One region of the Streptomyces sp. NPDC056883 genome, then DNA from elsewhere that is predicted to be linked to it. Evidence: riboswitches for the same ligand, from Rfam matches in the RefSeq annotation. Region 1 holds a riboswitch; each other region holds the start of a gene.
The links. A riboswitch is a leader RNA that binds a small molecule or an ion and turns the genes downstream of it on or off. The one in region 1 is predicted to bind cobalamin.
Positions count from the first base shown of each region.

Region 2: it holds a riboswitch for cobalamin, as region 1 does, so the genes downstream of both, ACFRU2_RS10765 (ribonucleoside-diphosphate reductase subunit alpha) here and ACFRU2_RS02830 (DUF4430 domain-containing protein) in region 1, are expected to answer to the same signal.
Region 3: it holds a riboswitch for cobalamin, as region 1 does, so the genes downstream of both, ACFRU2_RS40070 (energy-coupling factor ABC transporter permease) here and ACFRU2_RS02830 (DUF4430 domain-containing protein) in region 1, are expected to answer to the same signal.
Region 4: it holds a riboswitch for cobalamin, as region 1 does, so the genes downstream of both, metE (5-methyltetrahydropteroyltriglutamate--homocysteine S-methyltransferase) here and ACFRU2_RS02830 (DUF4430 domain-containing protein) in region 1, are expected to answer to the same signal.

Region 1 covers NZ_JBHUBS010000001.1:601,273-608,792, forward strand. The annotation lists gene aceB (malate synthase A) at 1-850, shown strand, start outside; partial or broken gene ACFRU2_RS02825 (3-hydroxyacyl-CoA dehydrogenase family protein) at 971-1,120, shown strand; gene ACFRU2_RS02830 (DUF4430 domain-containing protein) at 1,244-1,732, opposite strand; cobalamin riboswitch at 1,873-2,012, opposite strand; gene ACFRU2_RS02835 (epoxide hydrolase family protein) at 2,116-3,261, opposite strand; gene ACFRU2_RS02840 (helix-turn-helix transcriptional regulator) at 3,325-4,293, shown strand; gene ACFRU2_RS02845 (carbonic anhydrase) at 4,483-5,268, shown strand; gene ACFRU2_RS02850 (hypothetical protein) at 5,420-5,767, opposite strand; gene ACFRU2_RS02855 (HelD family protein) at 5,774-7,520, shown strand, end outside.
Region 2 covers NZ_JBHUBS010000003.1:384,023-391,542, reverse strand. The annotation lists gene ACFRU2_RS10790 (extracellular solute-binding protein) at 1-205, opposite strand, end outside; gene ACFRU2_RS10785 (GntR family transcriptional regulator) at 502-1,266, shown strand; gene ACFRU2_RS10780 (carbon starvation CstA family protein) at 1,465-3,627, shown strand; gene ACFRU2_RS10775 (YbdD/YjiX family protein) at 3,624-3,821, shown strand; gene ACFRU2_RS10770 (GNAT family N-acetyltransferase) at 3,910-4,407, shown strand; cobalamin riboswitch at 4,466-4,602, shown strand; gene ACFRU2_RS10765 (ribonucleoside-diphosphate reductase subunit alpha) at 4,762-7,152, shown strand; gene ACFRU2_RS10760 (ribonucleotide-diphosphate reductase subunit beta) at 7,152-7,520, shown strand, end outside.
Region 3 covers NZ_JBHUBS010000031.1:48,923-56,442, forward strand. The annotation lists gene ACFRU2_RS40060 (MFS transporter) at 1-191, shown strand, start outside; gene ACFRU2_RS40065 (flavodoxin family protein) at 207-938, opposite strand; cobalamin riboswitch at 1,216-1,410, shown strand; gene ACFRU2_RS40070 (energy-coupling factor ABC transporter permease) at 1,439-2,134, shown strand; gene ACFRU2_RS40075 (energy-coupling factor ABC transporter substrate-binding protein) at 2,143-2,478, shown strand; gene cbiQ (cobalt ECF transporter T component CbiQ) at 2,483-3,232, shown strand; gene ACFRU2_RS40085 (energy-coupling factor ABC transporter ATP-binding protein) at 3,229-4,062, shown strand; gene ACFRU2_RS40090 (PadR family transcriptional regulator) at 4,484-5,038, shown strand; gene ACFRU2_RS40095 (EF-hand domain-containing protein) at 5,084-5,296, opposite strand; gene ACFRU2_RS40100 (tRNA-dependent cyclodipeptide synthase) at 5,555-6,337, shown strand; gene ACFRU2_RS40105 (cytochrome P450) at 6,318-7,520, shown strand, end outside.
Region 4 covers NZ_JBHUBS010000002.1:68,711-76,230, forward strand. The annotation lists gene frc (formyl-CoA transferase) at 1-294, shown strand, start outside; gene ACFRU2_RS05665 (PAS domain-containing protein) at 382-831, opposite strand; gene fdhD (formate dehydrogenase accessory sulfurtransferase FdhD) at 969-1,817, opposite strand; gene ACFRU2_RS05675 (2-dehydropantoate 2-reductase) at 1,843-2,814, opposite strand; gene ACFRU2_RS05680 (GntR family transcriptional regulator) at 3,042-3,716, shown strand; cobalamin riboswitch at 3,811-4,037, shown strand; gene metE (5-methyltetrahydropteroyltriglutamate--homocysteine S-methyltransferase) at 4,211-6,532, shown strand; gene ACFRU2_RS05690 (nucleobase:cation symporter-2 family protein) at 6,584-7,520, opposite strand, start outside.

The DNA of each region.
Region 1 (7,520 bases):
CGAGACGATCACGGCCGCCTTCGAGATGGAGGAGATCCTCTACGAACTGCGCGAGCACAGCGCGGGACTGAACGCGGGCCGCTGGGACTACCTCTTCAGCCTCATCAAGACCTTCGGCCACCGCACCGACTTCCAGCTTCCCGACCGGGCGGCCGTCACCATGACGGCCCCCTTCATGCGCGCCTACACGGAGCTGCTCGTCCGGACCTGCCACCGGCGCGGCGCCCACGCCATCGGCGGCATGGCCGCCCATGTCCCGAGCAAGGACACCGAAGCGGACTCCGCCGCGTGCGCGAAGGTGCGCCTCGACAAGGAGCGGGAGGCCGAGGACGGCTTCGACGGCTCCTGGGTCGCCCACCCCGGACTCGTCCCCGTCTGCCACGAGGTCTTCGACAACCTCCTGGGGGACCGGCCGAACCAACTGGACCGGACGCGTGAGGACGTCGACGTGGCGGCCGCCGACCTCCTGTCCGTCCGCCGGATCGCCGCCCCGCCGACCTCGGAGGGCATCCGCTCCAACGTGGCAGTGGCACTGCGGTACTTCGACGCCTGGCTGCGCGGCAGCGGAGCCGTGGCCCTGTACGGCCTGATGGAGGACGCCGCGACCGCCGAGATCGCGCGTGTCCAGATCTGGCAGTGGCTCCGCCACGACCGGGTGGACCGGGGGACGGTCACCGACCTCCTCGACGCCGAATGCGCGGCTCTGGAGGCCGAGGACCCACAGGCCCTCGCCCTCGAAGCCAGGGAGATCTTCGTGGACACCGCCCTCTCGGTGCAGCTCCCCGCCTTCTTCACCCCCGAGGCCTACACCCGCCACCTCGTCCGCCGCGCCCCCTGGCCGCGCAGGTGACCGCGTGAGCGCCCCCGTACAGCCGGAGCGGATCCTGCGGGTCGGGGTCGTCGGCGGTGGCCGGATGGGAGCCGGAATCGCCGAGGTGTGCGCCCGCGCCGGAGTGGACACCGTAGTCGCCTGGATACGGTCGAGGCCATCGCGGAATCGCTGTACGAGGAGTTCAAGGAACCGCTGTACGCCCCGCCCCCGCTGCTCCGGCGGATGGTGCAGGCGAGGCTGCTGGGCCGCAAGAGCGGCCGCGGGTTCCACACGTACGGCCGGGTCTGAGGGGCCCGGCAGGCCTCCGGCCATGAGGGTGCGCCGGAGGTGCCCGAGGGCGGTGGGGGTGTGGCGAGTGGTGTCGCCGCGCCCCCACCGTGCAAGGCGCTTCTCGCGGCGCTGCTGCGCCTGCTAGAAGGCGGTCCAGGTGTAGGCGACCTGGTCGCCGGCCTTCAGCTTGAACTGGCAGCCGCCGACCGGGGTCGCAGTGCCGTTGACGGAGATGCTCCAGTAGGCGGCGCCGCCTCCGCCTACGCTCTTGATCGTGTCGACGGAGAAGTCGTCGAACGAGGCGTACCAGGTCCCGTCCCACGTGAAGTGCTTCTTCTTGGCGGCGTCGTCGAGTGCGGCCGTCGGTGTGGGCACGGCGCTCGGGTTGGCACCACCGTTCGTACCGTCGCACTTGTGCGTCCCGCCGGCGATGGTGGTCACGTCGTGCCCCTTGGTCTTTATCTTCCCCTTGAACAGCAGGCCGTTGGGGCCCTGCACGGTGAGGCTGACCTTGACCGGGGCATTCGTGTTCGGTGCCGGCTTGGCGTGGGCGACGGCGGGCGCGGTGGCGAGCGCGAGTCCCAGGGCGGCCGTCGTGACGAGGGTGCGACGGACGAGGTTCGGGCGCATGGGTTGCCTTTCGGGCAGAGCGGCCGCAGCAGGGCCCCTCCGCTGCGGCATCGCCCGGCAGCACCGGTCCCCGGTGCGGCGGGAGCAGGCTGTGGCGAGTCGGCGACTCAAGGCTCCGCGCTGCAGTCCGTGACAGTGGGAGTCGGTGCGAGCCGTATGGCGGGCTATCCGACTCGGGGCGCGGATGCGCCCCACACGGTTGCAGGTCAGCGCCGGATTCACACCGGCTTCCCCCTGGCCACACGGCGATTCAGTTGTCACCCGGTCCGACCGGGCACACGCATCGTACGGTCGCCGCCACGTGGTGACCAGTGGCACCTTCCGGTGTGCGCCGAAGCCGGGTCTGGTTCTCCGCCATGCCAAGCCGACCCGGCCTTGAGGTGTCAGGCGCCGCGCGTGCCGAAGAAGGCGCGGACGTCGGCCACGAACGCCTCCGGCTGCTCCAGCGAGAGGAAGTTGCCGCCGCGTTCGAGCTCGGTCCAGTGGGTGATGTTGTGGTCTCGCTCGGCGAAGCGGCGGATGGCGATGTCGGTGTGCAGGGCGACGGCGACGCCGGTCGGGACGGTGCCGCGGGCCTTCGGGGCCCAGGCGCTCGGGTCGTGGCCCGCCTCGTAGTACAAGTTCGCCGAGGAGCCCGCCGTGCCGCTGAACCAGTAGACACTGATGTTGGTCAGCAGGCGGTCGCGCCCCACGGCATCTTCGGGAAGCTCGGCGGCGGGGTCCGTCCACTCCTTGAACTTCTCGGTGATCCAAGCGAGTTGGCCGACCGGCGAGTCGTGCAGTCCGTAGGCGAGGGTCTGCGGACGGGTGGACTGGATGGCGTTGAAGCCCATCTTGTCCTGCTGGAAATCCTCCAGCCGCGCCAGCCGCTCCTGCTCGGACGCGGTCAGCCCCTCGAACTCGGCAGGATCCCCGGAGGGGAAGGTGACCAGGCCGTTGACGTGAATGCCGACGACCGCGTCGGGCGCCTGCCGCCCCATCTCGGCAGCGATCCAGGCTCCACCGCCTGTTCCCTGGACGCCGTACGTGCCGTAGCCGAGCCGCCCCATCAGCTCGACGAACGCCCCCGCGATGCGACCGGTGTTCCAGCCGGCCTCGCCGAGCGGACCGGAGAAGCCGGTGCCGGGCGTGGACGTCACCACGACGTGGAAGTCCTCCGCCAGCGGCCGGATGACCTCGACGAACTGCACGAACGAGCAGGGCCAGTCGTGCAGCAGGAGCAGCGGCACCGCCGCCGGGTTCTGCGAACGGACGTGCAGGAAGTGGATGTTCTGGCCGTCGATCTCGGTGGTGAACTGCGGGAACTCATTGAGCTCCGCCTCGGCCTTGCGCCAGTCGAAACCGTCGGCCCAGTACGCGGCCAGGGCCTTGAGGTAGTCGGTGGGCACACCCCGGCTCCAGCCGGCGCCGGGGATCTCGCCGCTCCAGCGGGTACGTGCCAGCCGCCCCCGCAGGTCGTCGAGCTCCTCCTGCGGGACGTCGATGCGGAACGGCTTGATCCGGGCGTCGGTGTTGCTCTTGTTCTCCATGAGTACGACAGTATTCTGAATATAGGCACGATACGTTCCTAATAGCGCGACAGGCTTGTCCTCATGCTTGATACATCCGCACGGTTGCTGCGCCTCCTCTCCCTTCTGCAGACCCCGAGGGCCTGGCCGGGATCCGAACTGGCCGAGCGCCTCGGGGTGAGCGGCCGCACCGTCCGCAACGACATCGACCGACTGCGCGAGCTCGGCTACCCCGTGGACGCCACACGGGGAACCACCGGCGGCTACCGGCTCGGCGCCGGGGCGGCGATGCCTCCGCTGCTCCTCGACGACGAGGAGGCCGTCGCGGTGACGGTCGCGCTGCGCACCGCCGCGCAGGGCGTCGTCCCCGGCACCGAGGAGATCTCCCTGCGGACGCTCGCCAAGCTGGAGCAGGTGCTGCCCTCCCGGCTGCGCCGCCGGGTGCGGACCCTCATGACATACACCGTGGCCGTGCCGGCCGACGCTCCGGCCCCGACCGTCACCGCGGAGGTACTGACCACCCTGGCGTCCGCCTGCCGCGACCAGGAGCGACTGCGGTTCGACTACCTGGACCACGCCGGCTCGCCCACCCGTCGCATCGTGGAGCCCTATCGGGCGGTGAACTGGGGACGGCGCTGGTACCTGGTGGCATGGGACGTCGAGCGCCAGGACTGGCGGACCTTCCGGGCCGACCGAATCCGGCCCCGCACCCCGACCGGGCCGCGCTTCACCCCGCGCGAACTGCCCGGTGGCGACGCTGCGGCGTACGTCTCCCGACGGGTATCGGGCGCGGCCTGGCGCTACCACGCACGGGTCACCGTCCACGCCCCGGCGGAGGCGGTGATCGAGCAGATCAACCCTGCGGTCGGCACGGTCGAGGCACTCGACGCCGACACCTGCGTCCTGACCACCGGCGCCGATACGGTGCAGACCCTCGCGGTCTATCTGGGCATGCTCGACTTCGACTTCTCCGTCACCGAGCCCGCGGAACTGGTGACCCACCTGCGCCGACTCGCGGACCGCTACTCCCGCTCCACACCACCTACGCCCTGAGGCGAGAAGACCCGCCGGCCCGACCTGCCGAGCCGTACCGCAGGGTTTGGAGCAAAGTGCCGGTCGGCATGGCGGCAGGTCGGCGTTCCGCACGACTCCGTCGTCCCGATCGAGCCGGGCTCCGGGAGGAACCCGCCATTTCCGTCCCGGAGCGGCCGCGGCGGGCCGGAGCGGGGTTAACGTCCCCGAATGTCCTCGAACACACAGGCGTCTTCCGCCAGTTCGCCCAGCCGTCGCGTCCTCCTGCGCACCGCCCTGGCCGGCACCGCGGCCGCCGGGTCCGCCCTCGGACTCGGTTCCGTTTTCCCGGCCTCCGCCTCCGAGGCCTCCGCCGAAGCCGTGGACGGGGTCCGTCCCCGGAGTCCGGAGGAGGCGCTGCGCCGCCTGGCGGCGGGCAACCGGCGCTGGGCGGCGTACCGCCAGCAGCATCCGCACGAGTCCCGTTCCATACGCCTCCAAGTGGCGCGGGAACAGCACCCGTTCGCGATCGTGCTGGGCTGCGTCGACTCCCGGGTGCCGCCGGAGCTGGTCTTCGACCAGGGGCTCGGCGACCTGCTGACCGTGCGCGCGGCGGGGGAGGTGCTGGACGAGGCGGTGCTCGGCAGCATCGCGTACGGGGTCCTGGAACTCGACGTCCCCCTGGTCCTGGTCCTCGCCCACCAGTCGTGCGGGGCCGTCGGCGCAGCGGTGCACGCCGATGAGACGGGTACCCGGCTGCCCGCGCACATCCAGTACCTGGCGGAGCAGATCCGGCCCTCCATCGACCGTAGCCAGCACGGCGAGGCCCGGGTCGCCGCCACCATCGACGCCCATGCGCGCCGGACCCGGGACCTGCTGGCGGCGGAGCCGGACCTGGCCGACCGGATAGCCGCCGGCCGGCTCGCCGTCGCGGTCGCCCGCTACGACCTGGACGACCAGAAGGTCCGGATGCTGCGCACCGAGACGCTGCGTACCGAGACCCCGCGTACCGAGTAAATACCGCCCGTATATAAACACCACGCAAAAACACCCCGGACCGATTGACGGCCGGGGTGTTTCTCTGCGTATATTTGATGTTTCACATCGAGGCAGGGCCTAGACGTGAAAAAGCTTATGGGGACACCGTACCGCGTCAGGAGTGGAATTGTCAACCGAAGAATTCCGGAATGAACAGCAATTCATCACGGATCTCTACGCACGCCTCGACGACCTGCGGGAGCAGGCCGAACGTGCCGTGCAGGGTGCACTCGGCGAGGCCGGTGGCGGGTTCCAGGCGCGTCTGGAGCGGGACATCGTGGTCGCTGAACAGTCCGGTCTGCTTTCCGCTCTGAACTCGGGCGAAAGCGGCCTGTGTTTCGGCCGCCTGGAGTTCTCCGACGGATCGGATCACCACATCGGCCGCATTGGGATCAGGCAGGACGACCGGGAGCGCACCCCTCTCGTACTCGATTGGCGGGCCGATGTCGCACGCCCGTTCTATCTCGCGACCGGGCATTCCCCCATGGGGCTGCGCCGGCGCCGCCACATCACCACCCGGGGCCGCGAGGTCACCGCCCTGCACGATGAGATCCTCGACCTCGCCGACACCGAACGCACCGGTCACGAGGGGGCCGACGCGGACGCCGTGCTGCTCTCCGCACTCGATGCCGCCCGGACCGGCCGGATGCACGACATCGTGCAGACCATCCAGGCCGAGCAGGACCGCATCATCCGCTCCACCCACCGCGGCGTCCTCGTCGTGGAGGGCGGCCCGGGCACCGGCAAGACCGCCGTGGCCCTGCACCGGGCGGCCTACCTGCTCTACGCCCACCGCGAGCTGCTCGCCAAGCGCGGCGTGCTGATCGTCGGGCCGAACCCGGCCTTCCTCGGCTACATCGGCCAGGTCCTGCCGGCCCTCGGTGAGACCGGGGTCCTGCTCGCCACCTCGGGCGAGCTGTTCCCCGGCGTGCGCGCCACCGCCGCCGACCGCCCCGGCGCCGCCGCCGTGAAGGGGCGCGCGGAGATGGCCGGGATCCTCGCCCGCGTCGTGAGCGACCGGCAGGCGCTGCCGGAGACCGTGCCCGCGGGCAGCGGCGAGGACGCCGACGTGGTGCCCGAACCGGCCCTGGAGATCAACCACGACGACTACGGGACGCTGCTGCTCGACCGGACCATGGCCCACGAGGCCCGCGATCGGGCCCGCGCCACCGGACTGCCGCACAACCTGGCACGCCCCTACTTCGCCTTCCGGATCATCGACGCGCTGACCGAACAGCTCGCCGACCGGCTCGGCGCCGACCCCTACGGCGGCCCCAACCTGCTCGGCCCCGACGACATCGCCCAACTGGGCAAGGAGATCGCGACCAGCGCCGACGTGCACGCGGCCATCGACACGCTGTGGCCCCCGCTCACGCCCCGGCAGCTGATCGCCGACTACCTCGCCGAGCCCACGTACCTCCCCGAGCGGGAGGCCGGGCTGATCCGGCGTACGACGACGGGCGAGGCGGACTGGACCCCGGCCGACGTCCCGCTGCTCGACGAGGCCGCCGAACTGCTCGGAGTCGACGACACCGCGCTGCGCGCCGCCGAGGAGCGCGAGCGCCTCGAACGCGTCGCGTACGCACAGGGCGTCCTGGACCTGTCGGCCGGGTCGGAGTCGTACGAGTTCGAGGACGCGGAGAACGAGTTCCTCGCGGCCCACGACATCATCGACGCCGAGCGGATGGCGGAGCGGCAGGAGGAGGCCGACCACCGCAGCGCTGCCGAACGGGCCGCCGCCGACCGCACCTGGGCCTTCGGGCACGTCATCGTGGACGAGGCGCAGGAACTGTCCGCCATGGCCTGGCGCCTGCTCATGCGGCGCTGCCCGACCCGTTCCATGACGCTGGTGGGCGACCCCGCCCAGACCGGCGACGAGGCCGGGTGCGGCTCCTGGCAGCAGATCCTGGCGCCCTACGTGGAAGACCGCTGGGAGCTCGTGCGCCTCGCCGTCAACTACCGCACGCCCGCCGAGATCATGGAGCTGGCGGCAGCCGTGCTCCGGGCCCGCCACCCGGGCTTCGAGCCGCCGAGCTCGGTCCGTTCCACGGGGCGGCGGCCCCGGGTGGCGCGGACCGACGACCTGGCGGCGGCGGTGGCCGACGCGGTACGGGAGGGCGCGCCGGCCGAAGGACGCCTCGCGGTGATCGCCCCGCGCCCGCTGCACGAGGAGCTGGCGGCCGCGCTGCCCGGCGTACGGGCGGGGGAGGAGCCCGACCTCACCCGCCCGG
Region 2 (7,520 bases), on a different contig from region 1:
CCGTGACACCGGGGTGCTTGGCGGAGAACTCCGCGTTGACCGCGTCGATCCAGGTCTTCGGTGCGGAGCCGTCCATCACCCAGACGGTGATCTCCTTGGCGCCACCCGCGTCGGCCTTCGGCTTGTCGTCGCCGCCGTTGCCGCACGCCGCGACTCCGACCATCATGCCCGCGACACTGACCGCCGCGATGAGCTTGCGCTTCACGCCACCCTCCTCAGGGATGCTGCCTGCAACTTCCCTTGCCCGCCGCGGTGACTCAAAAAGCACCAAGTACTGCCCGTGGGGCCGGGATCTGATCCATATTGGTGTAGACCAGTAGCTGGAGCTTGGCCTAGACCTTTAGGGGTGTCAAGGGTCTAATGAGCGGGTGCTCGGTCCGTTATCGGACCGACACCTGGGGGAGGGAGGAGGCCCGCCCTCCCTCCCGTGTCACGATGTGACCGCACATATCGGAGGAGCCGGTGACGGCAACGAAACTGGAGTCGGGAAGGCGGGCGGCGATGGCCACCGAAGGGGCGATCACGGAGCCGGACAGCGGGGCGGCCACCCGCACGGCACGCGTGCCCAAGTACTACCGACTCAAGCGCCACTTGCTCGATATGACCGAAACCCTTCCACCGGGCACCCCCGTGCCGCCCGAGCGCACGCTCGCGGCCGAGTTCGACACCTCCCGCACCACGGTCCGACAGGCCCTCCAGGAGCTCGTCGTCGAGGGGCGGCTGGAGCGGATCCAGGGGAAGGGCACCTTCGTCGCCAAGCCGAAGGTCTCCCAGCCGCTCCAACTCTCCTCGTACACCGAGGACATGAGGGCCCAGGGCCTGGAACCCACCTCCCAGCTCCTGGACATCGGCTACGTGACGGCCGACGACACCCTCGCCGGCCTCCTCAAGATCGCCACCGGCGGCCGGGTCCTGCGCATCGAACGGCTCCGCCTGGCCAGCGGCGAACCGATGGCCATCGAGACCACGCACCTGTCGGCCAAGCGCTTCCCCGCGCTGCGCCGGTCGCTGGTCAAGTACACCTCCCTCTACACCGCCCTCGCCGAGGTGTACGACGTGCGCCTCGCCGAAGCGGAGGAGACCATCGAGACCTCGCTGGCCACCCCGCGGGAGGCCGGACTGCTCGGCACCGACGTCGGACTGCCGATGCTGATGCTTTCCCGCCATTCGCTGGACGCCGACGGGGAGCCCGTCGAGTGGGTGCGTTCCGTATACCGCGGCGATCGTTACAAGTTCGTCGCCCGACTCCAGCGCCCCGCCGTCTGATTCGTAGTTGACTCTCGTTCCGCTATACGGACGGGGGCTTACGTCCAGCGGGCGGTCCCCCGTAGATTCCCTGCGCCCATGCAGATGATCAACGAGGGGACGAGGATCATGACGGAACCAGGCCCGGAAGCAACACGGGCGGTACGGGACGCGGCGAGTCCGGGCACCACGCCGGGCTCGCCTTCTCCATCAGGGGCCATGTCCCCCAAGGCCGTGGCCCTGTGGGTGCTGGTCGGCCTCGTGGGAGCCATCGGCTGGGGCGTGCTGGCGCTCTCGCGCGGCGAGGAGATCTCGGCCGCCTGGCTGCTCGCCGCCGCGCTCGGCTCGTACGCGATCGGCTACCGCTTCTACGCGCGCTTCATCGCGCACCGCGTACTGAAGGTGGACAAGACCCGCGCCACCCCCGCCGAACGCCTTGACAACGGTGTCGACTTCCACCCGACCGACCGACGGGTGCTTTTCGGCCACCACTTCGCCGCCATCGCCGGCGCCGGACCGCTCGTGGGTCCCGTACTCGCCTCGCAGATGGGCTACCTGCCCGGCACGATCTGGATCGTCGTGGGCGTGATCTTCGCGGGCGCCGTCCAGGACATGGTCACGCTCTTCTTCTCCACCCGGCGCAACGGCCGTTCGCTCGGCCAGATGGCCCGGGACGAGATCGGCCCGGTCGGCGGCGCCGCCGCGCTGATCGGCGTCTTCGCCATCATGATCATCCTGCTGGCCGTGCTGGCCCTGGTCATCGTCAACGCGCTGGCGCACTCCCCCTGGGGCGTCTTCTCCATCGGCATGACCATCCCGATCGCCCTCTTCATGGGCTTCTACCTGCGCGTCCTGCGCCCGGGCCGGGTCACCGAGGTCTCCGTCGTCGGTGTGGCGCTGCTGCTGCTCGCCATCGTCGCGGGCGGCTGGGTCGCCGAGTCCTCGCTGGCGGACACCTTCACCCTGGAGAAGGAGACGCTGGTCCTCTGGATGATCGCCTACGGGTTCGTGGCGTCCGTCCTGCCGGTGTGGATGCTGCTCGCCCCGCGCGACTACCTCTCCACCTTCATGAAGGTGGGCACCATCGGGCTGCTCGCCGCGGGCGTGGTCATCGCCATGCCGACGCTGAAGATGCCCGCGGTCACCGACTTCGCCTCGCGCGGAGACGGCCCGGTCTTCGCCGGCTCGATGTTCCCGTTCGTCTTCATCACCATCGCCTGCGGAGCCCTGTCCGGCTTCCACTCGCTGGTCTCCTCGGGCACCACCCCGAAGATGATCCAGAAGGAGACCCAGGTCAGGGTCATCGGCTACGGCGCGATGCTGACCGAGTCCTTCGTCGCCATCATGGCGATCATCACGGCCTGCATCATCGACCCGGGCCTGTACTTCGCCATCAACTCCCCCGGCGGCGTCGTCGGCGCCACCGTCGAGACGGCCTCGCAGGCCGTGACCAACTTCGGCTTCGCCATCTCCCCCGAGGCCCTCACCCAGGCCGCGAAGGACGTGGAGGAGACCAGCCTGCTGTCCCGTACGGGCGGCGCGCCGACCTTCGCACTCGGAATGTCGGAGATCTTCTCGTCCGTGATCGGCGGCGCCTCGATGAAGGCGTTCTGGTACCACTTCGCGATCATGTTCGAGGCCCTGTTCATCCTGACGACCGTGGACGCCGGCACCCGCGTGGGCCGCTTCATGCTCCAGGACACCCTCGGCAACGTGCACAAGTCCTTCAAGGACGTCAGCTGGAAGCCGGGCGTCTGGTTCGCCAGCGCGATCGTCGTCGGCGGCTGGGGCTACTTCCTGTGGGTCGGCGTCAAGGACCCGCTGGGCGGCATCAACCAGCTCTTCCCGCTGTTCGGCATCGCGAACCAGCTGCTCGCGGCGGTCGCCCTGGCCGTCTGCACCACCCTGCTGATCAAGTCCGGCCGGCTCAAGTGGGCCTGGGTGACGGGCGTTCCGCTGGCCTGGGACCTGGCCGTCACGCTCACCGCCAGCTACCAGAAGATCTTCTCCGACAACCCGAAGATCGGCTTCTTCGCGCAGCGGGACGTCTACCAGGACGGGATCGAGGCGGGCAAGGTCCTCAAGCCCGCCAAGACCATGGACGAGATGCACACCGTGGTCACCAACGCCACGGTGGACGGCGTCCTGTCGGTGTTCTTCGCCCTGCTGATCATCATCGTGCTCGTGGACGCCGCCCGGACCTGCCTGGCGGCCATCCGCAAGCCCGAGTCGGTCAAGCTCGCCGAGATCCCGTGGACCGAGTCCAAGCTCGTCGCCCCGGCCGGTCTGATCCCGACGGCCGAGGAGCGGGCGGAACTCGCCGCCGCCGGCCTGGACTCGGGCGGGGGCCGCGTCCAGGACTCCGTGCGGGAACCCGCGTGACGCGCCTGCGCCACGTGCTGGGCCGGGCCCGGTTCTTCGTCAGGGAGTTCTCGGGCGAGGCCGCCTACGACCGCTACGTGGCGCACGCCCGTACGCACGATCCGGACGCGGTGGTCCAGTCGCGCCGGGCCTTCGAACGGGCCCGCACGGACGCCCGCGAGGGCGACCCGCGCGAAGGGTTCCGCTGCTGCTGAACCGTGGGGCCGCACAGGGGCCGCCGCGTTCCGTCCACCCGACGGAACGCGGCGGCCCCTTGCGTTTCCCTGGCGCACACTCGATGCCATGGACATCATCATCAGGACGGCGGCGGCCGCCGAATACGAAGAGCTCGGCGAGATCACCGCACGGGCGTACCTCGACGACGGACTGCTCGACTTCGCCGAGGAGGACCCCTACCTGAGCCGGCTGCGCGACGTCGCCGGCCGGGCACCCGACGGCGAGGTGCTCGTCGCGGCGTACGAGGGCACGCTGCTCGGTGGTGTGACCTTCGCCCCTCCCGGCAGCCCGCTCTGCGATATCGCGGGCCCCGGCGAGGCGGAGTTCCGGATGCTGGCCGTCTCCCCGGCAGCCCGCGGACGCGGCGCGGGCGAGGCCCTCGTACGGGCCTGCGTGAACCGCGCCCGGGAGCTGGAGGGCGTGAGCCACCTGGTGCTGTCGACCACGGAGAAGATGCTCGGGGCGCACCGGATCTACGACCGGCTGGGCTTCGTACGGACCCCCGAGCGGGACTGGTACCCGGTTCCGGGGCTGCCCCTGCTCACCTACCGCCTGGAGCTCTAGGCCACACCGCCCGCGAGGAGCGACACAACATGTGGGGGCTACCGCAAGCACCGGCCCCCACATGTATGCTCATGCTCGCTGTCGTCGCAGGGGAATCCGGTGAGAATCCGGAACTGTCCCGCAACGGTATGAAATGCACCGACCCGCTCGCTGCATCCGCAAGTCCGAGGACCTGCCGACAGTGCGCCCGGCTCGACCGAACCGGGTGCAGACACGTCCGGGCCTCGCGGTTGGGCCGGTGGACGCCACGTGGCGCACGCGCACTGCCCTGCCAGGCACGCGCTCCCCCACGTGCGCCCCCTCGCGCCCCGCACCAACGGTGACCCCGGAGCCGAGCGAGGGAGAGCTCCCCCCGTGACCATCGCGCCTTCCGCACCGCGCGCCGAGTCCGACCCGTCCACCTACGAGGGTCCGGGGGCCGCGCTCCTGCGCACGCTCACCGAGCTGACCGCCGACCTGCCCGACACCGACCCCGGCCGGGTCGCCGCCGCCGCGCTGCGCGGCCGCAGCGCCGCCGCCGACGAGGCGGAGCTCCGTACGCTCGCCACCGAGGCGGCCGCCGGGCTGATCTCCGAGGACCCGGCGTACTCCCGGCTCGCCGCCCGCCTGCTGACGCTGGCCGTCCGCGACGAGGCCGCCGGCCAGGGCTCCACCTCCTTCTCCGGCTCCGTCGAGGTCGGCCACCGCGAGGGGCTCATCGCCGACCGCACCGCAGACTTCGTACGCCTGCACGCGAACCGGCTCGACGCGCTGGTCGAGCACGCGCTCGCCGAGGGCGCCGACGACCGCTTCGGCTTCTTCGGCCTGCGCACCCTGCACAGCCGCTACCTGCTGCGGCACCCGATCACCCGCCAGGTCATCGAGACCCCCCAGTACTTCATGCTGCGCGTGGCCTGCGGCCTCGCGGAGAACGAGTCCGTCCAGGCCGTCGAGGAAGTCGCCTCCCTCTACCGGCTGATGAGCCGCCTGGACTACCTGCCGTCCTCCCCCACGCTCTTCAACTCCGGCACCCGCCACCCGCAGATGTCCTCCTGCTACCTGCTGGACTCCCCGCTGGACGAGCTGGACTCGATCTACGACCGCTACCACCAGGTCGCGCGCCTCTCCAAGCACGCCGGCGGCATCGGCCTCTCGTACTCCCGCATCCGCGCCCGCGGTTCGCTGATCCGCGGCACGAACGGCCACTCCAACGGCATCGTCCCGTTCCTGAAGACGCTGGACGCCTCCGTCGCCGCCGTGAACCAGGGCGGCCGCCGCAAGGGCGCAGCCGCGGTCTACCTGGAGACCTGGCACGCGGACATCGAGGAGTTCCTGGAGCTCCGCGACAACACCGGCGAGGACCAGCGCCGCACCCACAACCTGAACCTGGCCCACTGGGTGCCGGACGAGTTCATGCGCCGCGTGAACGCCGACGCCGACTGGTCGCTGTTCTCCCCGGCCGACGTCCCCGAGCTGGTCGACCTGTGGGGCGACGCGTTCGACGCCGCCTACCGCAAGGCCGAGGAGTCGGGCCTGGCCCGCAAGAGCATGCCCGCCCGCGACCTGTACGGCCGGATGATGCGCACCCTCGCGCAGACCGGCCAGGGCTGGATGACCTTCAAGGACGCCTCCAACCGCACGGCGAACCAGACCGCCGAGCCGGGCACCGTCGTCCACTCCTCGAACCTCTGCACCGAGATCATCGAGGTCACCAACGACGGCGAGACGGCCGTCTGCAACCTCGGCTCGGTCAACCTCGGCGCCTTCGTCCTCGCCGAGTCCGGGGACATCGACTGGGAGCGGCTGGACGAGACCGTCCGCACCGCGGTCACCTTCCTCGACCGCGTCGTGGACATCAACTTCTACCCGACCGAGCAGGCCGGCCGCTCCAACGCCCGCTGGCGTCCGGTGGGCCTGGGCGCGATGGGCCTCCAGGACGTCTTCTTCCAACTGAAGCTGCCCTTCGACTCCCCCGAGGCGAAGGCCCTGTCCACGAAGCTCTCCGAGCGCATCATGCTCGCGGCGTACGAGGCCTCCTGCGACCTGGCCGAGCGCAACGGCCCGCTCCCCGCGTGGGAGCAGACCCGCACGGCCCGCGGCGTCCTGCACCCCGATCACTACGACGTCGAGCTGAACTGGCCGGAGCGCTGGGACGCGCTGCGCGCCCGCGTCGCGAAGTCCGGGATGCGCAACTCGCTCCTCCTGGCCATCGCCCCGACGGCGACCATCGCCTCCATCGCGGGCGTGTACGAGTGCATCGAGCCGCAGGTCTCCAACCTCTTCAAGCGCGAGACCCTGAGCGGGGAGTTCCTCCAGGTCAACGGCTACCTGGTGCAGGAGCTCAAGCGGCTCGGCGTCTGGGACGCCCAGACCCGCGAGGCGCTGCGCGAGTCCTCCGGCTCGGTCCAGGGCTTCGGCTGGATCCCGGCGGAGGTGCGCGACCTGTACCGCACGGCGTGGGAGATCCCGCAGCGCGGCCTGATCGACATGGCGGCGGCGCGCACCCCCTTCCTCGACCAGTCCCAGTCGCTGAACCTGTTCCTGGAGACGCCCACCATCGGCAAGCTCAGCTCGATGTACGCGTACGCCTGGAAGCAGGGCCTGAAGACCACGTACTACCTGCGTTCCCGCCCCGCGACGAAGATCGCCCGCGCCGCCTCCGGCAGCACGGTCCCGGCGGCCGCCACCCCGCTCCCGCAGGCCGTCGACGCCGACGCGCTGGCCTGCTCCCTTGAAAACCCCGAGTCCTGCGAGGCCTGCCAGTAATGAGCACCACCGACACCACGAAGAACCTCCTGGACCCGGGCTTCGAACTGACCCTCCGTCCCATGCGCTACCCGGACTTCTACGAGCGCTACCGGGACGCGATCAAGAACACCTGGACCGTCGAGGAGGTCGACCTCCACTCGGACGTCGCCGACCTCGCGAAGCTGACGCCCTCCGAGCAGCACATGATCGGCCGGCTGGTCGCCTTCTTCGCGACGGGCGACTCGATCGTCTCGAACAACCTCGTGCTGACCCTGTACAAGCACATCAACTCCCCGGAGGCGCGCCTGTACCTGTCGCGCCAGCTCTTCGAGGAGGCCGTGCACGTCCAGTTCTACCTGACGCTGCTCGACACCTACCTGCCCGAC
Region 3 (7,520 bases), on a different contig from region 1:
TGCTGTCCCGCGTGATGGCCACGGTCCGCTTCGTCTCCTGGGGCGCGCTGCCGCTCGGCGCGCTCACCGCCGGTCTCCTCGCCACCCACTTCGGCGCCCGTACCGCGCTCTGGACCGTCTGCGCCGCCGCCCTCCTGCCCCCGCTCTACCTCTTCTCCACCAAGGTGGGCCGCCACCGCGACCTCATCTGACGGGCCGGCCCGAGCTCAGCGGTGCTCGGGGTTCTCGAAGTCGAACCGGCAGCCGGCGTCCCACTCGGAGCGCTGGTTTCCGTGGGCGGGGATGCCACCGGCGTCCTTGAGCATCCTCGCCAGGTGGAGCTGGTTCCAGGTCATGAAGGTCGTGTTGCGGTTCGTGAAGTCGTTGTCCGGCCCGCCGGAGCCGGGGTCGAGGTACGAGGGGCCCGGGCCGGCCTCGCCGACCCAGCCCGCGTCCGCCTGCGGCGGAATGACGTATCCGAGGTGCTGGAGGCTGTACAGGACGTTCATCGCGCAGTGCTTGGCGCCGTCCTCGTTGCCGGTGATCAGGCAGCCGCCCACGCGACCGTAGTAGGCGTACTGGCCGTGCTCGTTGAGGATCGACGAGCAGGCGTACAGGCGCTCGATCACCTGCTTCATGACCGAGGAGTTGTCACCCAGCCATACGGGCCCGGCCAGCGTGAGGATGTCCGCGGCCATGACCTTCGAGTAGACGACCGGCCACTCGTCGGTCTCCCAGCCGTGCTCCGTCATGTCCGGCCAGACGCCGGTCGCGATGTCGAGGTCCACGGCCCTGAGCACCTCGACCCGGACGCCCTGGCGCTTCATGATGCCGGTGCTGACGTCGATCAGGCCCTGCGTGTGGCTCCGTTCCGGAGACCGCTTGAGGGTGCAGTTGATCACCACGGCGGTCAGGTCGGAGTAGTCGGAGGCGGGCGCGGCATCGGATTCGGTGGTCACCCCACCAGGCTCGGCGTCCCGGGGCGGACCCGCCAGCGGACCGCACCCGTCCGGGCGTGCGCCACACCGCACCCGTCCAAGCGTGCACCACCCGGGCGGAACGGCGCCGGGCCCCGGATCCGCCGGTCGCCCACGACGGCGGGCCTACGGAACTCCCCCTCGGCTCCCCACCCTTGGGGAGGAGACCGCGACCCCGGTGGCGGAGAGTCACGGCGAAGCGGAATCCGGACAGGCGGCGGCGCGATTGGGGCGGGTTGTTCCCGGTCCGTGCGGCCGACTAGGGTCAGCGGGCCTTGGTGTTCGGGAAACCGGTGGGAAACCGGTGCGGCCCTCGCCACTGTGATCGGGAAGTCCGGCTCCACTCCTGCGGGAAAGCCACTGGGCTGCGCGGGAGGTTCCGCGCTGCCCGGGAAGGCGGAGCATGGACGTCAACCCGTGAGCCAGGAGACCGGCCGGGGCGCGTTGTCCATCCACGAGGTGCTGGAGAGGTCTCCCTACCCATGCATATAGCCGAGGGGTTCCTGCCCCCTTTGCACGCGGTCGCCTGGGGCGCCGCGTCCGCCCCCTTCGTCGTCCACGGCGTCCGCTCGCTCACCCGAGAGGTGAAGGCCAACCCGGAGAGCACGCTGCTGCTCGGTGCGTCCGGGGCCTTCACCTTCGTCCTGTCCGCCCTGAAGATCCCTTCGGTGACGGGCAGTTGCTCGCACCCCACCGGCACCGGGCTCGGGGCGATCCTGTTCCGGCCGCCGATCATGGCGGTGCTCGGCACGATCACCCTGCTGTTCCAGGCCCTGCTGCTGGCGCACGGCGGACTCACCACGCTCGGCGCCAACGTCTTCTCGATGGCCATCGCCGGCCCGTGGGCGGGCTACGCCGTCTACCGGCTCCTGCGCACGTCCGGACTCCCGCTGATGGTGACCGTGTTCTTCGGCGCCTTCTTCGCCGATCTGGTCACCTACTGCGTCACCAGCGTGCAGCTCGCCCTGGCCTTCCCGGACCCGGCCTCCGGGTTCGTGGGCTCGCTCGCGAAGTTCGGGGGGATCTTCGCGGTCACGCAGATCCCGCTGGCCGTGAGCGAGGGGCTGCTGACCGTCCTCGTGATGCGGCTGCTGATGGCGTCGAGCAAGTCGGACCTGGTCCGGCTGGGTGTCGCCAAGCTGACGGCCCCCCGTACCGGAGAGAAGGCGGCGGCCTGATGAGCGGGATGTCCAAGAACGCGAAGATCAACACCCTGCTGCTGCTCCTGGTGGCGGCGCTGGCCGTCCTGCCGATCGCGCTGGGGCTGGGCGAGGGCAAGGAGGAGCCCTTCGCCGGCGCCGACGCGCAGGCGGAGGCGGCGATCACCGAGCTGAAGCCGGATTACGAGCCCTGGTTCTCCCCGCTGTACGAGCCCCCCTCCGGCGAGGTCGAGTCCGCGCTGTTCGCCCTGCAGGCGGCGCTGGGCGCGGGCGTCCTCGCGTACTACTTCGGGGTCCGCAAGGGCCGCCGCCAGGGCGCGGCCGCCGCTGCGGCCGCTCCCGCCGCCGCACCGGAGGCGTAGCCGGGTGCTGCCGATCGACGTGGCCGCGCACGGCAGTCGCTGGCGCGGCCGGCACCCGCTGGAGAAGGCCCTGCTCGGGATCGGGCTGACGGTCACCGCCGTGTGCCTGCCCCCCTGGCCGGGCGGGCCGCTGGTGGCCGCCGCCACCCTCGCCGTGCTGCTCGGCCCGGCCGGGGTGGCCGGCCGGCAGCTCTGGCGGGCCTTCCGGATCCCGCTCGGCTTCTGCTTCACCGGGGCGCTGCCCCTGCTGTTCGCGGTCGGCGGCCCGGCGGGGCCGGTGTCCCTGGCCCCCGACGGCCCCCGGCTCGCCGCCGAACTGCTGCTGCGGACCTCGGCGGCCTCGCTCGGGCTGCTGCTGTTCGCCTTCACCACCCCGGTCTCCGACGTACTGCCCCGGCTGGTCCGGGCCGGGGTGCCGGCCCCCGTGGTGGACGTGGCCCTGGTCATGTACCGGATCGGCTTCCTGCTGCTCGACTCCATGGCCCAGGTCCGCCGGGCCCAGGCCGCCCGGCTCGGGCACACGAGCCGGGCGGCGCTGTGGCGGTCCCTGGCCGGGCTGGCCGCCACCTCCTTCGTACGGGCCTTCGACCGCGCGGCCAAGCTCCAGGCGGGTCTGGCCGGACGCGGCTACGACGGCGCGCTGCGGGTCCTCGTACCGGAGGCGGCCCTGTCGTGGCGCTTCCTGACGGCCACCGCCGGCCTGCTGGCGGCCCTGATCACCCTGACCCTCACCCTGAAGGGGCTGTACTCGTGAACCCGTCACTCAACCCGGTGGTGGAACTGTCCGGTGCGGGCTACGCCTACGAGGACGGCCCGGCGGTCCTGACCGGCGTCGACTTCGCCATCGCGCCGGGCCGGGCGCTGGCCCTGCTGGGCCGCAACGGCAGCGGCAAGACCACGCTGATGCGGCTGCTGAGCGGCGGCCTGCGGCCCGGCGCGGGATCGCTGTGGCTGGACGGCACGGAGGTCTCGTACGACCGGGCCGGACTGACCCGGCTGCGCACGTCCGTCCAGCTGGTGGTGCAGGACCCCGACGACCAGCTGTTCGCGGCCTCGGTCGAACAGGACGTGTCCTTCGGCCCGATGAACCTGGGGCTGCCCGCTCCCGAGGTCCGCGCCCGCGTGGACTCGGCCCTCGCCGCCCTGGACATCACCCGGCTCCGGGACCGCCCCACCCATCTGCTCTCCTACGGCCAGCGCAAGCGCGCGGCGATCGCGGGCGCGGTGGCGATGGCTCCGCGGGTGCTGATCCTGGACGAGCCGACGGCCGGTCTGGACCCGGACGGCCAGGAGCGGCTCCTCGACGTCCTCGCGGGACTGCGCGCCTCCGGCACGACGGTGGTCATGGCCACCCACGACGTGGACCTGGCGGTCCGCTGGGCCGACGACGCGGCGGTCCTGACCCCGGCGGGCATCCGCTTCGGTCCGGCCGAAGCCCTCCTCTCAGAGCCGGCCCTCCTGACCGAGGCGGGCCTGCGCCAGGCCTGGTCCCCGGCGGTGGCCGCGCTGTTGCGGGCCCACGGACTGCTGGAGGCGGGTGCCCCCGGGCCCCGCAATCCGGAGGCACTGGCCGCCTGGAGGTAGGCAGGTTCGCGCTTCGTGATGATGATCGAGACATCGAGCGCACCCTTGTCCCTCCGGTGGGACGGCGAGAACTGGTCGACGCGGTCGGCGGGTTCCGCCGCTGCCCCCCGGACGGGGCCGAACACTCCAGCGGGCTCCGGTACCCGCACGCATTCGACCGGGCTCGCCGTGAGTCCGGACGGACGGCGCCTGCTCTCCGCCGGCTGGGTGTGGAGCCCGGTCGGACTCCTGAGCACGTACGAACTGCAGGAGGCGCTGACGGACCCCTCGGTCCTGGACCGGGAGGGAGCACCGGGGTACATGGCGCTGGACGCACCGCAGTGGCGGTGGCGACTGGGGAACCGTCGTCCCGTGCGGCGGGAGCCTCGCCCTGGAGAAGGGCATCGCGGTCCTCGATCTGCCGCAAACCTAGGATGGCCGCATGTCGCTCCCGCACGCCATCCTCACCGCCCTGCTCGAGAAGCCCTCGTCGGGGCTGGAGCTGACCCGGCGGTTCGACAAGTCGATCGGGTACTTCTGGTCCGCGACGCACCAGCAGATCTACCGCGAGCTCGGCCGGCTGGAGGAGTCCGGGCTGATCCGGGCGCTGCCCAGCGAGGGTCCCGTGCGCGGGCAGAAGAAGGAGTACGAGGTGCTGCCCGCCGGGAGCGGGGAGCTGGCGCGGTGGGTCGGGGAGCGTCAGGACCCCAAGGCGGTGCGGGATCCCCTGCTGCTGCGGATCCGGGCGGCCGCGGTGGTCGGGCCGCAGGGGCTGGCCGCCGAGCTGCGGCGGCACCTGGAGCTGCACCGGGCCCAGTTGGCCGTGTACGAGGGCATCGAGGAGAAGGATTTCCCGGCCGGCCGGGACTCCGACGAGGACCGGCTGCGGCGTGTCGTGCTGCACGCGGGAACCGGGCTGGAGACCTTCTGGCTGCGCTGGCTGGAGGAGGCCCTCGCCGAGGTGGAGGGCATGACCGGCGGGCCGCGCGAGGCCTGACGCGCGCCCCCGGCCCGACAGGGGGCCGGGGGGCGGCGCGGGTGCTTACTTGTTCAGGGAGGCCCAGAACTCGTCGAAGCTCAGCAGGCCGTCGTCGTTCGAGTCCTTGGCGGCGATCACGGCCTCCGCGACCGGGCCGGTGACGAACGGGTCGCCCATCTCCGCCATCGCCGAACGGAACTCGTCGGCCGTGACGAAGCCGTCACCGTTCACGTCGAACTTGCCGAACGTCGTCCGTGCGCTCTCGATGTCCGCCACTGGGTCCACCCCTTCTTGCTTGGTGCTTGTTGACCGGCTCAGGGTAGCGGCACGCCCGGCCCCCTCACGCCCCGGGTCCCGTTCGAGCGGCAGATAGAAATTCAATTACTCTTCCGTAGTGCGGAAGCGATAATTCCAGCCAACAATTCAAGCCTCCACTTGTCACGCTCCGGGACCACCGCATAACGTAGTGACATTGCCGCCACACCGGGAGCGCAGGGCTCCCAGGGACAAGCGGCAACAAGGGCGATCACACAGGTGACGATCACAGCTGACGCATCATTCGAAGTTCTGCCCTTCACCCGCACTTGCCACCACATCTGGGAAGACGGCGACCATGTGCTCATCGGAGTGAGTCCTGGCAACAGCTACTTCAGCTCCGAGCGCATATCCAGCCTCACCCGATGGGCCACGACCCGCTTCGCACAGGTCGACTTCGTCTACGCAGACCTCCACGTGGACGGGATGTTCGCCGCCTTCGGCTACACCCGGGAACACGCGGAGAAGCGTGCGACGAAGGAAATCAAGGCAGTCCGGCGAAGGATTCTCAAGGGCGTGGAGGAATCAGGACCTCCGAACGCCGAGATCCGAGTGAGGGCACTTTCGGAGTTCCAGACGAACCCCGTCTACCAACTTCTGCACCGACGCGTACTCCATTTCCTGGAGACCGACGACGAATTCCGCAAGGGCTGCGAGGAAATGGCCCTCCACTTTGTCGGCTCCAAGTTGCCGGAAGGTGAATCAATCACCGACGCACAGTTGCAGGTGTGTTTCGATTACATGGCGGCAGAGCTGCCGTTCTTCATCGACACCCCGAGCATTCTCGACGTGCCGTCCTCCGTGGCGGCCTACCACGTCAAGATGCCGATGACCGACGTCCTCTTTGCGCGCGGTGGGGGACTCCGCGCGACGAGGAACCAGGCATACGCCGTGGTGCGCCCCGAGGCGGCCGAAACGGCGCAGAGCAACCCGAACCACCCGATCACGCACACGCACACCGCACCAACCGAAGGGACCGTCGATGAGCGTCGAGCAGCTTGAGGCCCATTCCGATCAGGGCGGCGGACAGACCACCGGGCCCCTCGTCGACTTCCCCCTCTCGCGGCGCGGTGACGTGCTCCCCGAGGAGTGCACCTGGCTGCGCGAGAAGGCTCCGGTCGCACAGGTCCGCACCCTCACCGGGGACCCGGCCTGGCTGGTGAGCAGCTACGCGCTGGCCAAGCAGGTACTGGAGGACGAGCGCTTCAGCCTCAAGGACACGGCCAATGCCGGCGTCCCGCGCCAGTACGCGCTGACGATCCCGCCCGAGGTCGTCAACAACATGGGCAACATCAACAGCGCCGGACTGCGCAACGCGGTCATGAAGGCGCTCAACCCGCGCCAGAAGGGCCTGCAGGACTGGCTGCGCGCGAAGGCCGGCGAGCTCATCGACCAGCTCCTCGCCGAAGGGGGGCCCGCCGACCTGCGGGCCGGGTTCGCCGACCCCTTCTCCGCGGCCATGCACTGCCAGGTGCTGGGCGTGCCGTTCGAGGACGGGCGGCGGCTGATGTCGGGTCTGGACGTCGCGTTCATGACCGCGCGCGAGCCGTTCGCCGACTCCGCGCTCAACTGGTACAAGGACGTGGGCTACTTCGAGAAGCAGCTGAGGACGCAGCTGGCGCTGCCTGCCGAGGAGCGTACGGGGCTCCTCGGCAAGTTCGCCGAGCTGAAGGAGGCGGACCCTGAGTCGGCGCACCTGACCGACGACATGTTCGCCACCGTCGCCGTCTCGCTCTTCGGGGCCGGCGCCGTCTCCACCTCCGCGTTCCTGACCCTGGCGGTCCTGGCGCTGCTGCAGAAGCCCGAGCTCATCGGGTACCTGCGCAAGCACCCGGAGCGCATGGGCAAGGCCGTGGACGAGCTGCTCCGCTGGAACCTGTCCGTCGGCGACGGCCTGCCGCGCATCGCGATGGCGGACATCCAGGTCGGGGACGTGCTGGTCAAGGAGGGCGAGCTGGTCCTCGTCCTGCTGGAGGGGGCCAACTTCGACCCGGAGGCCTTCGAGAACCCCGACGAGCTGGACCTGGAGCGCGAGAGCTCCAACGCCAACCTCGCCTTCGGCGCCGGCCGGCACTTCTGCCCGGCTTCCGCGCTGGGCCGGGCACACGCCGAGATCGCGCTGGAGGTGCTGGTCGAGCGGCTGCCCGAGCTGCGTCTCGCGGTGCCGGCGGAGAACCTCGTGTGG
Region 4 (7,520 bases), on a different contig from region 1:
AAGTACGAGGCGGTCGACATCCTGCGCACCTTCGAGGTGCCCTGCGCACCCGTGCTCAGCATGAAGGAGCTCGCCGCCGACCCCGACATGCGCAAGAGCGGCACGATCGTCGAGGTCGAGCAGAAGGAGCGCGGCACCTACCTGACGGTGGGCAGCCCGATCAAGTTCTCCGGCTTCACGCCCGAGATCGAGGGCGCGCCGCTGCTCGGCGAGCACACCGACGAGGTGCTCGCCGACCTCGGCTACGACGCGGACGCCATCCGCAGGCTCCACGAGGGCCGGGTCGTCGCCTGACCCCCGTCCCCGGAAACCCAGGTGCCCTGCACGCGGTCCTCGCGTGCAGGGCACCCGGCCGTGTGCGGTGGGCTCAGGCCGGCGGGGTCAGGCCGGCGGGGACCCACCGGAGGCGTCGCCGGCCGCCTCGCGCCGCATCCGGGCCTTCTCCCGGGCCCGTCGCGCGGTGACGTCCCGGATGACCGCGCCGCAGTGGGTGGCTGCGCCGTCGGGACCGGTCAGCAGCACCACGCTGAACTCGATGGCGAGCCTGCGGCCGTCCGCGCCCACGGCGGGCACCGCCAGCAGATCGGCCTCCCCGTACCTGCTCGCCCCCTGCGCCATCGCGCTCACGAAGCCGTCCCCGTGACGCTTGCGGTGCTTCTCGGGGATGATCAGGTCCAGGCTGCGCCCGGCGACCTCCGCCGCGGAGTACCCGAAGATGCGCTCCGCGCCCCGGTTCCAGTAGCGGATCAGCCCTGCGCGGTCGACGATCACCAGGCCGTCGGGTGCCCGGGCGGCGATGCCCAGCACGACTTCGGGATCGAGCTCCGTCATGTCTCCTCATTTCCTCGGGGCGGTCTGACGCCAGGGCGGTCCGGCGCCCGGGCGGGCATGGCTGAGGCGGGGCCTCTCCGGCGCAGGGGGCGCTCCCCGCCGGTGGAGACCCCGCCGCCGTGCCGCGGGGGAGCGGGTCAGCCCCGGGAGGCCTCGGCCCGCAGGGCGATGCGGTGCTCGCCCGCGTACACGTTCATGGAGGCGCCGCGAAGGAAGCCCACGAGGGTCAGGCCCGTCTCAGCGGCCAGGTCGACCGCGAGGGAGGACGGGGCCGACACCGCGGCGAGCACCGGAATGCCCGCCATCACGGCCTTCTGCGCCAGTTCGAAGGAAGCCCGCCCCGAGACCAGCAGCACGGTCCGCGACAGCGGCAGCATGCCGCCGCGCAGGGCGCGGCCGACCAGTTTGTCGACCGCGTTGTGCCGGCCCACGTCCTCGCGGACGTCGACGAGTTCGCCGTCCTCGGTGAACAGCGCGGCCGCGTGGAGCCCCCCGGTCCGGTCGAAGACCTGCTGCGCGGCCCGTAGCCGGTCGGGGAGACGGGCGAGCAGTCCGGGATCCAGCCGGACCGGGGGAGTGTCGTGGATCGGCCAGCGGGCCGTCGTGCGGACCGCGTCCAGGCTCGCCTTGCCGCACAGGCCGCAGGACGAGGTCGTGTACACGTTGCGTTCGAGCGTGATCTCGGGCAGCACGAGGCCGGGAGCCGTCCGGACGTCGACGACGTTGTACGTGTTGGCTCCGCCGGCCGTGGCTCCCGCGCAGTACACGATGTTCCGCAGCTCCTCGGCGCTGCCCAACACCCCTTCGCTGACGAGGAATCCGGCCGCCAGGGCGAAGTCGTCGCCCGGGGTGCGCATCGTGATGGCGAGGGCCCTGCCGTTGAGCCGGATCTCCATGGGTTCCTCGGCGACCAGGGTGTCGGGCCGGGTGGAGACCGCGCCCTCCCGGATGCGGAGCACCTTGCGTCGTTCCGTGACCCGTCCCACGGCGGTCAGCCCGCCGGGGGCGGGGTCATGCCGCGGTCCGCAGCGCGAGCAGGTCCGAGATGGCGTGGACGGTCCGCAGCGTCTGCACCGGGACCCCGGTGATCTCCGCCAGCTCCACCACGGCCGCCAGCAGCACGTCGAGTTCGAGCGGTTTGCCGCGCTCCAGGTCCTGGAGGGTGGAGGTCCGGTGGTCGCCGACGCGCTCCGCGCCGGCCAGCCGGCGTTCGATGGAGACCCCGACCTTGCAGCCGAGGGCCTCGGCGACCGCGAGGGTCTCCGTCATCATGATCTCGATGACCTTGCGCGTACCGCCGTGCAGGCACATCTCCCGCATCGTGGCCCGGGACAGCGCGCTGATCGGGTTGAAGGAGATGTTGCCGAGCAGCTTGAGCCAGATGTCGTTGCGCAGGTCCTGTTCGACCGGGCACTTGAGGCCGCCCTCCTGCATGGCCTCGCTGAACGCCAGGCAGCGCTCGGAGAGGGACCGGTCGGGCTCGCCGATGGAGAAGCGGGTGCCTTCGAGGTGGCGCACGACCCCCGGACCCGCCAGCTCGGTCGCCGCGTAGACCACGCAGCCGATGGCCCGTTCGGGCGCGAGGACGGCGCTGACCGCGCCGCCGGGATCCACGCTCTCGATCCGGTGGCCCTCGTACGGTCCGCCGTGCCGGTGGAAGTACCACCAGGGGATGCCGTTCTGGGCGGCGATCACGGCGGTGCCCCCGTGCAGCAGCGGCTCGATGAGCGGCCCGCACGCCGCGTACGAGTTGGCCTTGAGCCCGAGGAAGACGTAGTCGACGGGACCGATCGCGGCCGGGTCGTCGGTGGCGTGGGCGCGGGCGGTGAAGTCCCCGCGGGGGCTGAGCACCCGGACCCCGTGCTCCCGCAGGGCCGCCAGATGGGGTCCACGGGCGACGAGGTGCACATCGGCGCCTGCTCGGTGCAGCGCGGCGCCGACGTAGGCGCCGATCGCACCGGCGCCCAGAACTGCGACTTTCACTATGTGGCACTCCGTTCGGTCGAGGGTACCGAGGAACTGCCGAACGTTGTCGACGAAATATTGTCTACAGGATGGAATCCTGGGCGGCAAGGGCTGACGCAGGCCGGGGGAGGGGGAGTTGGCCGTCCGGGGGTGGTCGGCACGGTGCGCCGTAGACTGTAGGCGAAAGACAATCCATCATGAGGTTTCGCGACGCAGCGACCGGCGCTGCCCAGGAGGGGACCGTGATGTTGTCGACAGGACTGCCGCAGGGGACGGTGCCCAAGCTGGAGCGGCCCGGCCCGCTGCGTGACCGCGTCTACGGGGCCCTGTTGGAGCTCATCACCACCCGCGCCCTCCAGCCGGGGCAGCACCTCGTCGAGAGCGAACTCGCCGGACACCTCGGGGTGTCCCGGCAGCCGGTACGGGAGGCGCTGCAGCGCCTGAGCACCGAGGGATGGGTCGATCTGCGGCCCGCCCAGGGGGCGTTCGTGCACGAGCCGACCGAGGAGGAGGCGGACCAGCTCCTCACGGTCCGCACGCTGCTGGAGGCCGAAGCCGCCCGGCTGGCCGCCGCCCACGCAGGCGCCGAGGCCGTCGCCGCGCTCGAAGAGCTGTGCGCGCAGGGGGAGCGGGCCGTCGCCGCCGACGACGTGGACACCGCCGTCGCGACGAACGCCCGGCTCCACGCGAAGATCATGGAGCTCGCGGGCAACGCCGTCCTCGCCGAGCTGGCCGGACAGGTGGACCGGCGCGTCCGCTGGTACTACACCCCTGTCGCCCGCCAGCGCGGCCACCAGTCCTGGGTCGAGCACCGCCGGTTGATCGCGGCGATCGCGGATGGTGACGGGCAGGCCGCGACGGCGATCATGCGCGCGCACACGGAACACACCCGCAAGACGTACCACGAGCGGGAGAAGTAGTCCGGCGGCCGGAAAGCACCGTCCGAGATCCGTCGTGTCTCATTTCACCGTCCGACATGTGGGAAGTCGTGTTCATTTCGCGGCCCCCCGCCCTACTGTGGGCCTCGCAGCTGGTTCGCCCCCGTTCGCCAGGCGGGATGCGTCGTAAGAGGGAACCCGGTGGGAATCCGGGACTGCCCCGCAGCGGTGAGCGGGAACGACCGCCGTCATACGCACTGGGACCGGAACCGGTCCTGGGAAGCGACGGCCATTAGGAGTCCGCCGGGAGACCGGCAGGCGAGCCCGCGAGTCCGAAGACCTGCCCGTTGCCCGTGAGCGATCGACCGCGCACGGTTTCCCGGTGACCTCGTGGGCGGGTCGGCGTGCACCTCAGGCGGATCCTCCCGTCGCGTACCCCAGCCGTACGCGACCCCGGCGGTCCGCCCGTTCCGGCACCCTTCGCCTCCGCGACCCGTCACCGGGTTCATGGAGACACGCTCGCGAAGGAGAGTTCCGTGACCACCGAGTCCGCAGCCGCGCCCGTACGGGCCACCGTGTACGGCTACCCCCGCCAGGGACAGAACCGGGAACTGAAGAAGGCCGTCGAGGGCTACTGGAAGGGCCGCGTCACCGCCGAAGCCCTCCGCGCCACGGCCCGCGACCTGCGCCGGACCAACTGGGCCCAGCTCGCCGGGGCCGGCATCACCGAGGTTCCGACCGGCGACTTCTCGTACTACGACCACGTCCTGGACACCACGGTCATGGTCGGCGCCATCCCCGACCGCCACCGCTCCGCCGTCGCGGCGGACGCCCTGGACGGCTACTTCGCGATGGCCCGCGGCACCCAGGACGTGGCCCCGCTGGAAATGACCAAGTGGTTCGACACCAACTACCACTACCTGGTCCCCGAACTCGGGCCCGACACCGTCTTCACCGCCGAACCCGCCCGGCAGGTAGCCGAGTTGAAGGAAGCCCTGGCCCTCGGCCACACGGCCCGCCCGGTCCTGGTCGGACCGGTGACCTACCTCCTCCTCGCCAAGCCCGCACCCGGCGTGGCCGCCGACTTCGAACCGCTCACCCTGCTCGACCGGCTGCTCCCCGTCTACGCCCGGGTCCTCGCGGACCTGCGCGCGGCGGGCGCCGCATGGGTCCAGCTCGACGAACCGGCCCTGGTCCAGGACCGCACACCGGCCGAACTGAACGCGGCGGCCCGCGCCTACCGCGAGCTCGGCCGCCTGACCGAGCGCCCCAAGCTGCTCGTGGCCTCCTACTTCGACCGGCTCGGCGACGCCCTGCCCGTCCTGGCGAAGGCGCCCGTGGAGGGACTCGCCCTCGACTTCACCGACCGGGCCGCGGCCAACCTCGACGACCTCGCCGCCGTCGGCGGCATCCCCGGCAAGCGTCTGGTCGCCGGCGTGGTCAACGGCCGCAACATCTGGATCAACGACCACCAGAAGTCGCTGACCACCCTCGGCACCCTGCTCGGCCTCGCCGACCGGGTCGACGTGGCCGCCTCCTGCTCCCTGCTGCACGTCCCGATCGACGCCGACGCCGAGCGGGACACCGAGCCGCAGATCCGGCGCTGGCTCGCCTTCGCCCGCCAGAAGGCCAGCGAGATCAGCACGCTGGCCCGCGGACTGGCCGGGGGCACGGACGCGATCGCCGCCGAACTCGCCGCGAACCGAGCCGACCTGGCCTCCCGTACCGCCTCCCCGATCACCCACGACCCGGCCGTCCGCGCCCGCACCGCAGCGATCACCGAGGCCGACGTCCACCGCGCCCAGCCCTACGCCGAACGGGCCGCGGCCCAGCGCGCCCACCTCGGCCTGCCGCTGCTTCCCACCACCACCATCGGCTCCTTCCCGCAGACCACGGAGCTGCGCACCGCCCGCGCCGACCTGCGCGCCGGACGCATCGACACGGCGGCCTACGAGGAACGCATCCGGGCCGAGATCCGCGAGGTCGTCTCCTTCCAGGAGAAGACGGGCCTCGACGTGCTCGTGCACGGCGAACCCGAACGCAACGACATGGTCCAGTACTTCGCCGAGCAGCTCACCGGATACCTCGCCACGCAGCACGGCTGGGTCCAGTCCTACGGCACCCGCTACGTCCGCCCGCCGGTCCTCGCCGGGGACGTCTCCCGTCCCGACCCGATGACCGTCCGCTGGACCACGTACGCCCAGGCACAGACGGCCAAGCCGGTCAAGGGCATGCTCACCGGCCCGGTCACCATGCTCGCCTGGTCCTTCGTACGCGACGACCAGCCCCTCGGCGAGACCGCGCGCCAGGTCGGACTCGCCCTGCGCGACGAGGTCGACGACCTGGAAGCGGCCGGTACGTCCGTCATCCAGGTCGACGAGCCCGCCCTGCGCGAGACGCTGCCGCTGCGCGCCGCCGACCACGCCGACTACCTGGCGTGGGCCACGGAATCCTTCCGCCTCACCACCAGCGGCGTCCGGCCGGACACCCAGATCCACACCCACATGTGCTACGCGGAGTTCGGGGACATCGTCGAGGCCATCGAGCACCTCGACGCCGACGTCATCAGCCTGGAGGCGGCCCGCTCCCACATGCAGGTCGCCGACGAGCTCGCCGGCGCGGGCTACCCGCGCGAGGTCGGGCCGGGAGTCTGGGACATCCACTCTCCCCGCGTCCCCTCGGCCGGTGAAGCGGCCGACCTGCTGCGCAGGGGACTCGGGGCGATCCCCGCCGAACGCCTCTGGGTCAACCCCGACTGCGGTCTGAAGACCCGCGGCTGGCCCGAGACGAAGGACTCGCTGGAGCACCTCGTCGAGGCGGCCCGCCGGGTGCGTGCGGAGATCCCGCCGAACGCCTGATTCCCGCATGACGGCCGGCGTACGGGATGCCCGTGCGCCGGCCGTCCCGCGTCAGTGCACGGGCACGGCGGAGGCGGGCTCCCTTTCCGGGGTGTCGTCCTCGTCGGTGCGGCCGATGTGGTTGAAGGCGAGGTTCAGCAGCACCGCGGCGACGCAGCCGGTGCTGATGCCGGAGTCGAGGATGATCCGCATGCTCTCGGGGAAGCCGTGGTAGAAGCCCTCGCTGGCCATGGGGATCACGCCGACGCCGAGGCTGATGGCGACGATGAGGACGTTGTCACCGCGTTCCAGGCCGGCCTGGGCGAGGGTCTGGATGCCGCTGGCGGCCACCGTGCCGAACAGGGCGAGTCCGACGCCGCCGAGGACGGGCTGCGGCACCAGGGAGACGACCGAGGCGAGGAACGGGCACAGGCCCAGCAGGATGAGGATGCCGCCGCTCGCGGCCACGACGTAGCGGCTGCGGACCTTGGTGATGGCGACGAGGCCGACGTTCTGCGCGAAGGCGCTGGCGGCGAAGCCGTTGAAGAAGGGGCTCAGCGCGGTGCCGAGGCCGTCCGCGCGCAGCGCCGCGGCGAGGGTCTTCTCGTCCGCGGGCTTGTCGACGATCTGGCCGAGGGCGATCACGTCGGCCGTGCTCTCGGTCATCGAGACGATCATCACGATCATCATGGAGATGATCGCGGCGACGGCGAACTGCGGAGCACCGAAGTGGAAGGGCGTGGGGAAACCGACCACGTCGGCATCGGTGACGGCGCTGAAGTCCGCGAGCCCGAGGGGGAGGGCGATCAGCGTACCGACGAGGAGACCGAGCAGGATGGATATCTGCTTGAGGAAGCCGGTGAGGACCCTGCGGAGCACCACGGTGATCAGCAGGGTCACCGCGGCGAGGCCGATGTACTTGACGTCCCCGTAGTCGGCGGCCGAAGGGTTGCCGCCCTGGGCCCAGTTGAAGGCGACGGGCAGCAGGGACAGGCCGATCAGCGTGATG